2 regions of the Streptomyces sp. NPDC002467 genome follow, and region 1 is predicted to be linked to the other one. Evidence: riboswitches for the same ligand, from Rfam matches in the RefSeq annotation. Region 1 holds a riboswitch; the other holds the start of a gene.

Region 1 (4,205 bases):
AGCGGCCCGTCGATGTGGGCCGCATAGGCCCGGGCACCCGCCGCCGTGTCGCGGTACTCCGCCCGCTCCGACGTCGCCCACGCACCCCAGCCCACGCCCACGGCCCACTCCCGGACCCTCCCCCGCTCGCGCCACCAGTCGCGGACCAGCTCGGGGGTCCAGTGGAGGTCGCCGTCGTGGTTGTAGCCGAGGAAGGCCTCCTCCGTGGCGGCCAGGTGCAGGTCCCGCACCTCCTGCGGGCCGCGGGGCTGGCGGTAGACGAACTCCTGGCCGTACCGGTCGTCGTACAGGACGAGGTCCGGCGCGTGCAGCCGCCCCGTCAGGCAGGTGTCGGTGTCCGCCCCGTAGAAGGGGCCCGGCACGCCCAGCCAGTTGCGCTGTTCCCACCGGCCCGCCCAGGGGCCGGTGACTCCGTGGGCGGTGGCGAACGCCGGGTCCGGCGCGAGGCCGGTCAGCGTGGGGATCGGATCCCAGTAGGTCACGGTCCTGGTCCTGGTCCTGGTCCTGGTCCGGCCCGCTCAGACGGCCGGGACGCAGCGGCCCTCTTCGGTGCGGTACTGCCACTTCGCACCGTCCGTGACCAGTTCCTTCACCGCGTGGACGAAACGGTCCACGTGCTCGTCGGGGGTGCCCGCGCCGAAGCTCACCCGGATGGCGTTGAGGGACCGCTCCCCCGGTGCCGCCTCCGGCGCTCCGCACTCGCCCTGGGCCTGCGGCTCGCTGCCCAGCAGGGTGCGGACCAGCGGGTGGGCGCAGAAGAGGCCGTCGCGGACGCCGATGCCGTACTCGGCCGACAGGGCCGCGGCGAAGTGAGAGCTGTTCCAGCCGTCCACGACGAAGGAGATGACGCCGACGCGCGGGGCGTCGTCCCCGAAGAGGGACAGGACGCGGACCGCCGGGACCTCGGCCAGGCCGGCGCGGACCTTGCCGATGAGTTCCTGCTCGCGGGCGACCAGCGTGTCGAAGCCGGCCTCGGTCAGGGCCCGGCAGGCGGAGGCGATGGAGTAGACGCCGATGACGTTCGGGGAGCCGGCCTCGTGGCGGGCGGCCGTGGTGTGCCACTCGACGTCGACGCCGCCGTCCTCGCGCCGGGCGACCTTGCGGGAGGCGCCGCCCCCGGCCAGGTACGGCTCGGCCTGCTGGAGCCAGTCCGCGCGGCCGGCGAGCACGCCCGAGCCGAACGGCGCGTACAGCTTGTGGCCGGAGAAGGCGACCCAGTCCACGTCGAGGTCCTGGACGGAGACGGGGTGGTGCGGGGCCAGCTGGGCGGCGTCCAGCACGATCCGCGCGCCGTGGGCGTGCGCGGCGGCGGCGAGTTCCTTCACCGGCCACAGCTCACCGGTGACGTTGGAGGCTCCGGTGACGCAGACCAGGGCGGGGCCGTAGGGCTCGCGGTCGGCCAGCGCGCGCTCCAGGGTGGCGACGGCCTCGTCCGGGGTGCGGGGGGCGTTGAGGTAGGTGACCTGCGCGTTCGTCCACGGCAGCAGCGAGGCGTGGTGCTCGGTCTCGAAGACGAAGACCTGGCAGTCGGCGGGGAGGACGGCCGCGAGCAGGTTCAGCGAGTCGGTGGTGGAGCGGGTGAAGACCACCTGGTCGGAGGGGCGGCAGTCGAGGAACTCGGCGACCGTGGCCCGGCTCTGCTCGAAGAGGTCGGTGGAGAGCTGCGAGAGGTACCCCGCACCGCGGTGGACGCTGCCGTAGTAGGGGGCGTACGCGGCGACGTCGTCCCAGACCCGCTGGAGGGCGGGGGCGCTGGCCGCGTAGTCGAGGGCCGCGTAGGTCACCTCGCCGCCGGTGACGAGCGGGACGGTGACGTCACGGCCGAGGACCGCGAGCGGCTCGGAACAGGCGGGGTCGACGGTGGCGGCGGCAGCGGCGGTGGCGGCGTTCAGGGTCGCGGACATGGCGGTATCTCCCGGCAGGCAGGGCGGAATGGCTTCGGTGTGCCCGTACGCGGGTACGGCGGCGCTGCGGCCGTCCGGGGTACGGGAGAGACCTCGGAGGAGAAGTGGGGGCGTACGCGGGTATGCGGAAACGACCCTGATCCGAGGGTTGAAGAAGGGGCGGAGTCGCCCTATCGCATTCGCTTGCTCACGGAAAACGCTCCTCGATAGACCAGGACCCCTGGTTTCGAGGGATCCGCGCTTGCCGTAGGCCTTGCTGCCTACGACCTGGTCATCACCCGGGGCACCCCGCCACGGAAGGAGGGTTGCCGGACAGCAAGCCGGGGCCTAAACGCTGTCACTCGTGACCTGATCCGCATCCTGCCACAAGATCGATCGAATGCAAGACCCCGGTCCACATGCTGGACCGGGGTCGTCGCTTTCACGCCGTTCTCGCGCAGCCCTGCTGCGGCGGACCTACCTGTTGGTGGCCGTCACCCATCGCTCCAGGGCGGCCCGCGCCGAACCCGAGTCGATCGACTCGGCCGCACGGGTGATGCCGGCCGCGATCTCCTCCTCCAGCGTGCCGGTGCCCGGGTCGAGGGCGACCAGCGCCGCCGCCGAGTTCAGCAGCACCGCGTCGCGGACCGGGCCGGTCTCGCCGGCCAGCAGCCGGCGGGCGACGTCCGCGTTGTACGAGGGGTCCGCGCCGGCCAGCGCCGAGACGTCGACCAGGTCGATACCGACGTCGCGCGGGTCGAAGGACTGCTCGGCGACCTTGCCGTCGCGGACCCACCAGACGTGCGAGGTGGCCGTGGTGGTCAGTTCGTCCAGGCCGTCGTCACCGCGGAAGACCAGCGCGGAGGAGCCCCGCTCGGCGAGCACGCCCGCCACGATCGGGGCCACCCGGGGATCGGCGACACCGGTGGCCTGGGCCCGTACGCGGGCCGGATTGGTCAGCGGGCCCAGGAAGTTAAAGGTGGTGCGGATGCCCAGTTCCTTGCGGGCGGCAGCCACGTGCCGCAGGGCCGGGTGGAACTTGACCGCGAAGCAGAAGGTGATGCCGGCTTCCTCCGCGACCTCCACGACCCGCTCCGGGGTGAGGTTGAGGTTGACGCCGAGCTTCTCCAGCACGTCCGAGGAACCGCTCGCGGAGGACGCGGCGCGGTTGCCGTGCTTGACGACCTTCGCGCCGGTTCCGGCCACCACGAGCGCGGACATCGTGGAGATGTTCACCGTCTTGGCGCCGTCGCCACCGGTGCCGACGATGTCCACCGTGCGGCCCGGCACCTCGATGAGGTTGGCGTGCGCGTACATGGCCCGTACGAGACCGTTGATCTCGTCGACCGTCTCGCCCTTGGCCCGCAGCGCGACCGCGAAGCCGGCGATCTGGGCGTCGGTGGCCTCTCCCCGCATGATCCGGTCCATGGCCCAGGCGGTGTCGTCGGCGCTCAGGTCCCGGCCGGTCAGCAGGGCGTCGAGGACGCCCGGCCAGCCGCGGGCCGCCACGCTGTCGCCGCCCGCCGGGGTCACAACGTTCATGGTCCGCTCCTGCTGCTCGTCAGAGATCCACGTCGAATGGGAAGGGCTTCAGCCTATCCAGCCCCGGGGACGGCAAAGAGCCCCGTCCAGACACTGGACGGGGCTCTCGCCGTGGCGACACCAGGACTGACCGAAATCAGTCCCTCATGCGGTCAAGCGGGGATCAGTGGTGGCCGTGGCCGGACTGGATCTCCTTGAACTCCTCCGCCGTGGGCTTCATGATCTGGTTGCCCTCGGCGTAGAGGCCCTTGCTGAGCTTCGCGCGCAGCTTCTCGCCGGCCTTCACCTTGCGCTCGACACCGTTCTCGTCGACCGTCGGGCCGATCTCGATCGGCTTGTACTGCTCGTGCGAGGTGAGCTTGTGCAGCTGGCCCTGCGGCAGCGGCTCGTGGACCTCGACGAACTCACCGTGCGGCAGACGCTTGATGATGCCGGTCTCGCGACCGTGCAGCACCTTGTCGTGGTCCCGGCGCTGGAGGCCGAGGCAGATCCGCTTGGTGACGATGAAGGCGACGACCGGGACGACGAAGAAGCCGATCCGGACGAACCACGTGATCGAGTTGATCGACAGGTGGAAGTACTGGGCGAACATGTCGTTGCCGCCGCCGATGAGGAGCACGATGTACTCCGCGATCCAGGCGACACCGAAGGCCGTACGGGTCGGGACGTTACGCGGGCGGTCCAGGATGTGGTGCTCGCGCTTGTCGCCGGTGATCCAGGACTCGATGAACGGCCAGACGGCGATCGCACCGAGCACCAGCGGGAAGAGCAGCAGCGGGA
Region 2 (4,205 bases), on a different contig from region 1:
AACTCGACCCGCTGACCCTCTTCAAGGGTGCGGTATCCGTCCATCTGGATGGCGCTGTAGTGGACGAACACATCCGCACCACCGTCGACCGCGATGAAGCCGTAGCCCTTCTCCGCGTTGAACCACTTGACGGTGCCCTGAGCCATGCCTAACTCCCCTATTACTGGCCCTTGCGCGGGAACGCACTTCGCGTTACCGGGTCAGAACTTGCGTCGGAACGCGTCGACCGAGGCTGAATGTATCTGCGCGGATGCTGTCTGCAACAGGTCAATCCGACGAGAAATCTGGACACCCAGATACATTGAAATGAAGTGAAAATTTGGCATATTCGAGGGCAACTCGGGCCTGACATATCTCGCCAAAGCCCCATACCGCACCCGCACATTGACCAGATGTCGACCCTCACGCGACCCGTTCATATGCGCCGGGCAAGAACCGCGGAGGGGACTTCCCCAACTCTACCGTGCCCAATCAAGCAGAATTGCCCCCTCCGCTTTCAGCGGAGGGGGCAATTCTATTTATGGAGATCCTGTCGGCAACCCGCCGGACAGCCGGTCCCGCAGCCGGTCAGCAGCCACCCGCGACGGCCGGGATGATCGAGACGCCCGCGCCGTCCGGCGTCGCCGCCTCCAGCCCGCCCTCGAAGCGCACGTCGTCGTCGTTCACGTAGACGTTCACGAAGCGACGGAGCTTGCCCTGGTCGTCCAGGACGCGCGCGGCGATGCCGGGGTGGTTCTTCTCCAGCGACTCGATGACCTCGGCGAGGGTCGCGCCCTCGGCCGTCACCTCGGCGGCGCCGGCGGTGTAGGTGCGCAGGATGGTGGGGATGCGGACGTTGACGCTCATGGCGCTACTGCCTTTCCGGTGCAGGGGGAGGGTCAGGCCAGGCCGGCGGCGCGGAACGCGTCCAGGCTCGGGCGGATGGTGGCGGTCTGGCCGCTGTCGGCGGCCACCGCCTCCAGGGTCTTGAGGCCGTCACCGGTGTTCAGGATCACGGTGGTCAGCGTCGGGTCGAGCAGCCCGTTCTCGATGAGCTTCTTCGTGACGCCGACGGTCACGCCGCCCGCGGTCTCGGCGAAGATGCCCTCGGACTGCGCGAGGATCTTGATGGCCTCGACGACCTGCTCGTCGTTGACGTCCTCGACCGCACCGCCGGTGCGGCGGGCGATGTCCAGGACGTACGGGCCGTCGGCCGGGTTGCCGATCGCCAGGGACTTGGCGATGGTGTTCGGCTTCTGCGGGCGGACCACGTCGTGGCCGGCCTTGAAGGCGGCGGACACCGGGGAGCAGCCCTCGGCCTGGGCACCGAAGATCTTGTACGGCTTGTCCTCGACGAGGCCGAGCTTGATCAGCTCCTGCAGACCCTTGTCGATCTTCGTCAGCTGGGAGCCGGACGCGATCGGGATGACGATCTGGTCGGGCAGCTGCCAGCCGAGCTGCTCGCAGATCTCGTACGCCAGGGTCTTGGAGCCCTCGCCGTAGTACGGGCGCAGGTTGACGTTGACGAAGCCCCAGCCCTCGCCCAGCGGGTCGCCGATGAGCTCGGAGCAGAAGCGGTTCACGTCGTCGTAGTTGCCCTCGATGCCGACCAGGTCGCCACCGTAGACACCGGCCATGACGACCTTGCCCTGCTCCAGGTCGTGCGGGATGAACACGCAGGAGCGGAAGCCGGCGCGGGCGGCCGCGGCGCCGACGGCACCGGCCAGGTTGCCCGTGGAGGAGCAGGAGAGCGTGGTGAAGCCGAACGCGCGGGCCGCCTCGACGGCGATGGCCACGACGCGGTCCTTGAAGGAGTGCGTCGGGTTGCCGGAGTCGTCCTTGACGTAGAGCTTGCCGGTGACGCCGAGCTCCTTGGCCAGGTTGGCCGCGTCGACGAGCTTGGTGAAGCCGGGGTTCAGGCTGGGCTTGGAGGCCACGTCCGCGGGGACGGGCAGCAGCGGCGCGTAGCGCCAGATGTTGTTCGGGCCGGCCTCGATCGCGGCGCGCAGGGCCTCCGGGTCACCGGTGGGAAGGTCGTAGGCGACTTCCAGCGGTCCGAAGCACTCGACGCACGCGAAGATGGGACCGAGCTCGAAGCGGGTGCCGCACTCGCGACAGGAGAGACCGTTGGCGGGTCCGAGGTCAACAGAGGTGGCGACAGTCTGTGCAGCCATGATGGCGAGGCCCTTTCTCCTCATCTTCCCCATGGCGCACTTCGCCATGAGACGGAATTGGCACCTTCCCTAGCCGGGGACCCCGCGGGATGCGTATCGCATCGCGAGAACCGACTGGAGGGTTGCCGGGGCTTCAACGGGCCGTGTCCCTCTGCCCCTCTGGATGAGCGGTATGGCACCGGCACACGCGCTCTATGGCGCGCCGGTGCGTTTGTTCGCGGGGACCCCCGGCATGCGGCGGTCCTTCGCGTTGTTCAAGACTGTAACCGAAGGTCCGGGCGGGTGAGACTGCTGTCCGAACCGCGAGATGGATCACATATCGCACCATAACGCCGAAACGCAGGGAGTGCTGAGGGTGCTGGAAGAGGTGGAGCGCTGGCTGGCAGACCGCTCCTGGTCAGCCGCCGACCGACCGCTCGACCAGCTGCTCGACCGGAAACGGGCGACGGGCACCACGGTCAGCGTGGTCCTGCCCGCGCTCGACGAGGAGCCGACGGTCGGGACGATCGTGGAGGTCATCCGGCGCGAGCTGATCGAGGGCCTGCCGGTCCCGCTGGTCGACGAACTGGTGGTCATCGACTCGGGCTCCAGCGACCGGACGGCCGAGGTCGCCGCCAAGGCCGGCGCCCGGGTGGTGCACCGCGACGACATCCTGCCGCGGATCCCGGCGCTGCCGGGCAAGGGCGAGGTGCTGTGGCGCTCGCTGCTGGCGACCAGCGGGGACATCGTCTGCTTCGTCGACGCCGACCTGCGGGACTTCTCGGCCACCTTCGTCTCCGGGATCGTCGGACCGCTCCTCACCGAACCGGACGTGCAGTTCGTCAAGGCGATGTACGACCGCCCCCTCGGGGACGCCCCCGGCCAGGGCGGCCGGGTCACGGAACTGGTGGCCCGCCCCCTCCTCAACCTGCACTGGCCGCAGCTGGCCGGTTTCGTGCAGCCGCTGGGCGGCGAGTACGCCGTGCGGCGCTCCCTGCTGGAACGCCTCCCCTTCCCCGTCGGGTACGGCGTCGAGCTGGGGCTGCTGGTGGACGCGCTGCACACGGTCGGGCTGGACGCGCTGGCCCAGGTCGACGTGGGCGTACGCGTGCACCGCCACCAGGACGGGCAGGCGCTCGGCCGGATGGCCGCGGCGATCTACCGCACGGCCCTGGTACGGCTCTCGCGCGGACACCTCGTACGTCCGGAGCTGACGCAGTTCGAGCGGGGCCCGGAGGGATTCGTCCCGCACACCCACCCGGTGGACACCGAGGAACGGCCGCCGATGCTGGGCGTCAAGGAGTACGCGCTGCGCCGCGTGGCGTGAGGCGGCGTGAGGCTGCGTGAGGTTTCGCATGGTTTGAGGGGGACCCGGCCGGGCTAGGTGTGCCGCATGGCTTCTCAGGTACTCGTCGCGGCGAACCGTGGCCCGCTGTCCTACGCCCTCGCCGCCGACGGCACGCTCAGCGCCCGGCGCGGCGGGGGCGGTCTCGTCTCCGGGCTCTCGGCGGCCCTCGCGGAGCAGCCGGAGGCCCTGTGGATCTGCGCGGCCCTGTCGGACGCGGACAGGGAGGCCGTCCGCCAGGGGGTCTCGGAGCCCGGCGTCCGCATGCTGGAGATCGACCCCACCGTCTACGACGACGCGTACAACGGCATCGCGAACTCGGTGCTGTGGTTCACCCACCACCACCTGTACGACGTCCCGCGCGAGCCGGTCTTCGACGCCGGGTTCCGCCGCCGCTGGGCTTCCTACGTCTCCTACAACCGCACCTTCGCGGCCGCGCTGGCCGAGGAGGCCGCCGAGGGGGCGTGCGTCCTGCTCCAGGACTACCACCTGGCCCTCGTCCCGGGGCAGTTGCGCGAGCTGCGGCCGGACCTGCGGATCGCGCACTTCACGCACACGCCGTGGGCCTCGCCGGAGTACCTGGACATGCTGCCGCAGGACATCCGCTCCGAGCTGACGTGGGGGATGCTCGGCGCGGACCGGCTCGGCTTCCACACCTGGTCCTGGGCGTCGGCCTTCATCGGCGGCGCGGAGACGGAGGACGAGATCGGCCTCGCGTGGGGCGCGCT

Evidence for each region. Region 1 has a riboswitch for S-adenosylmethionine ahead of ACFYYJ_RS22410 (aminotransferase class V-fold PLP-dependent enzyme). Riboswitches for the same ligand answer to the same signal wherever they lie in the genome.
Region 2: it holds a riboswitch for S-adenosylmethionine, as region 1 does, so the genes downstream of both, thrC (threonine synthase) here and ACFYYJ_RS22410 (aminotransferase class V-fold PLP-dependent enzyme) in region 1, are expected to answer to the same signal.

Annotation. Positions count from the first base shown of each region.
Region 1 is NZ_JBIARJ010000010.1:259,497-263,701, forward strand. It holds gene ACFYYJ_RS22405 (ferredoxin) at 1-482, opposite strand, end outside; gene ACFYYJ_RS22410 (aminotransferase class V-fold PLP-dependent enzyme) at 519-1,892, opposite strand; SAM riboswitch class IV at 2,137-2,253, opposite strand; gene trpD (anthranilate phosphoribosyltransferase) at 2,361-3,425, opposite strand; gene ACFYYJ_RS22420 (cytochrome bc complex cytochrome b subunit) at 3,589-4,205, opposite strand, start outside.
Region 2 is NZ_JBIARJ010000013.1:46,307-50,511, reverse strand. It holds gene ACFYYJ_RS25435 (cold-shock protein) at 1-146, opposite strand, end outside; gene ACFYYJ_RS25430 (MoaD/ThiS family protein) at 568-846, opposite strand; gene thrC (threonine synthase) at 879-2,153, opposite strand; SAM riboswitch class I at 2,171-2,323, opposite strand; gene ACFYYJ_RS25420 (glucosyl-3-phosphoglycerate synthase) at 2,509-3,459, shown strand; gene ACFYYJ_RS25415 (trehalose-6-phosphate synthase) at 3,526-4,205, shown strand, end outside.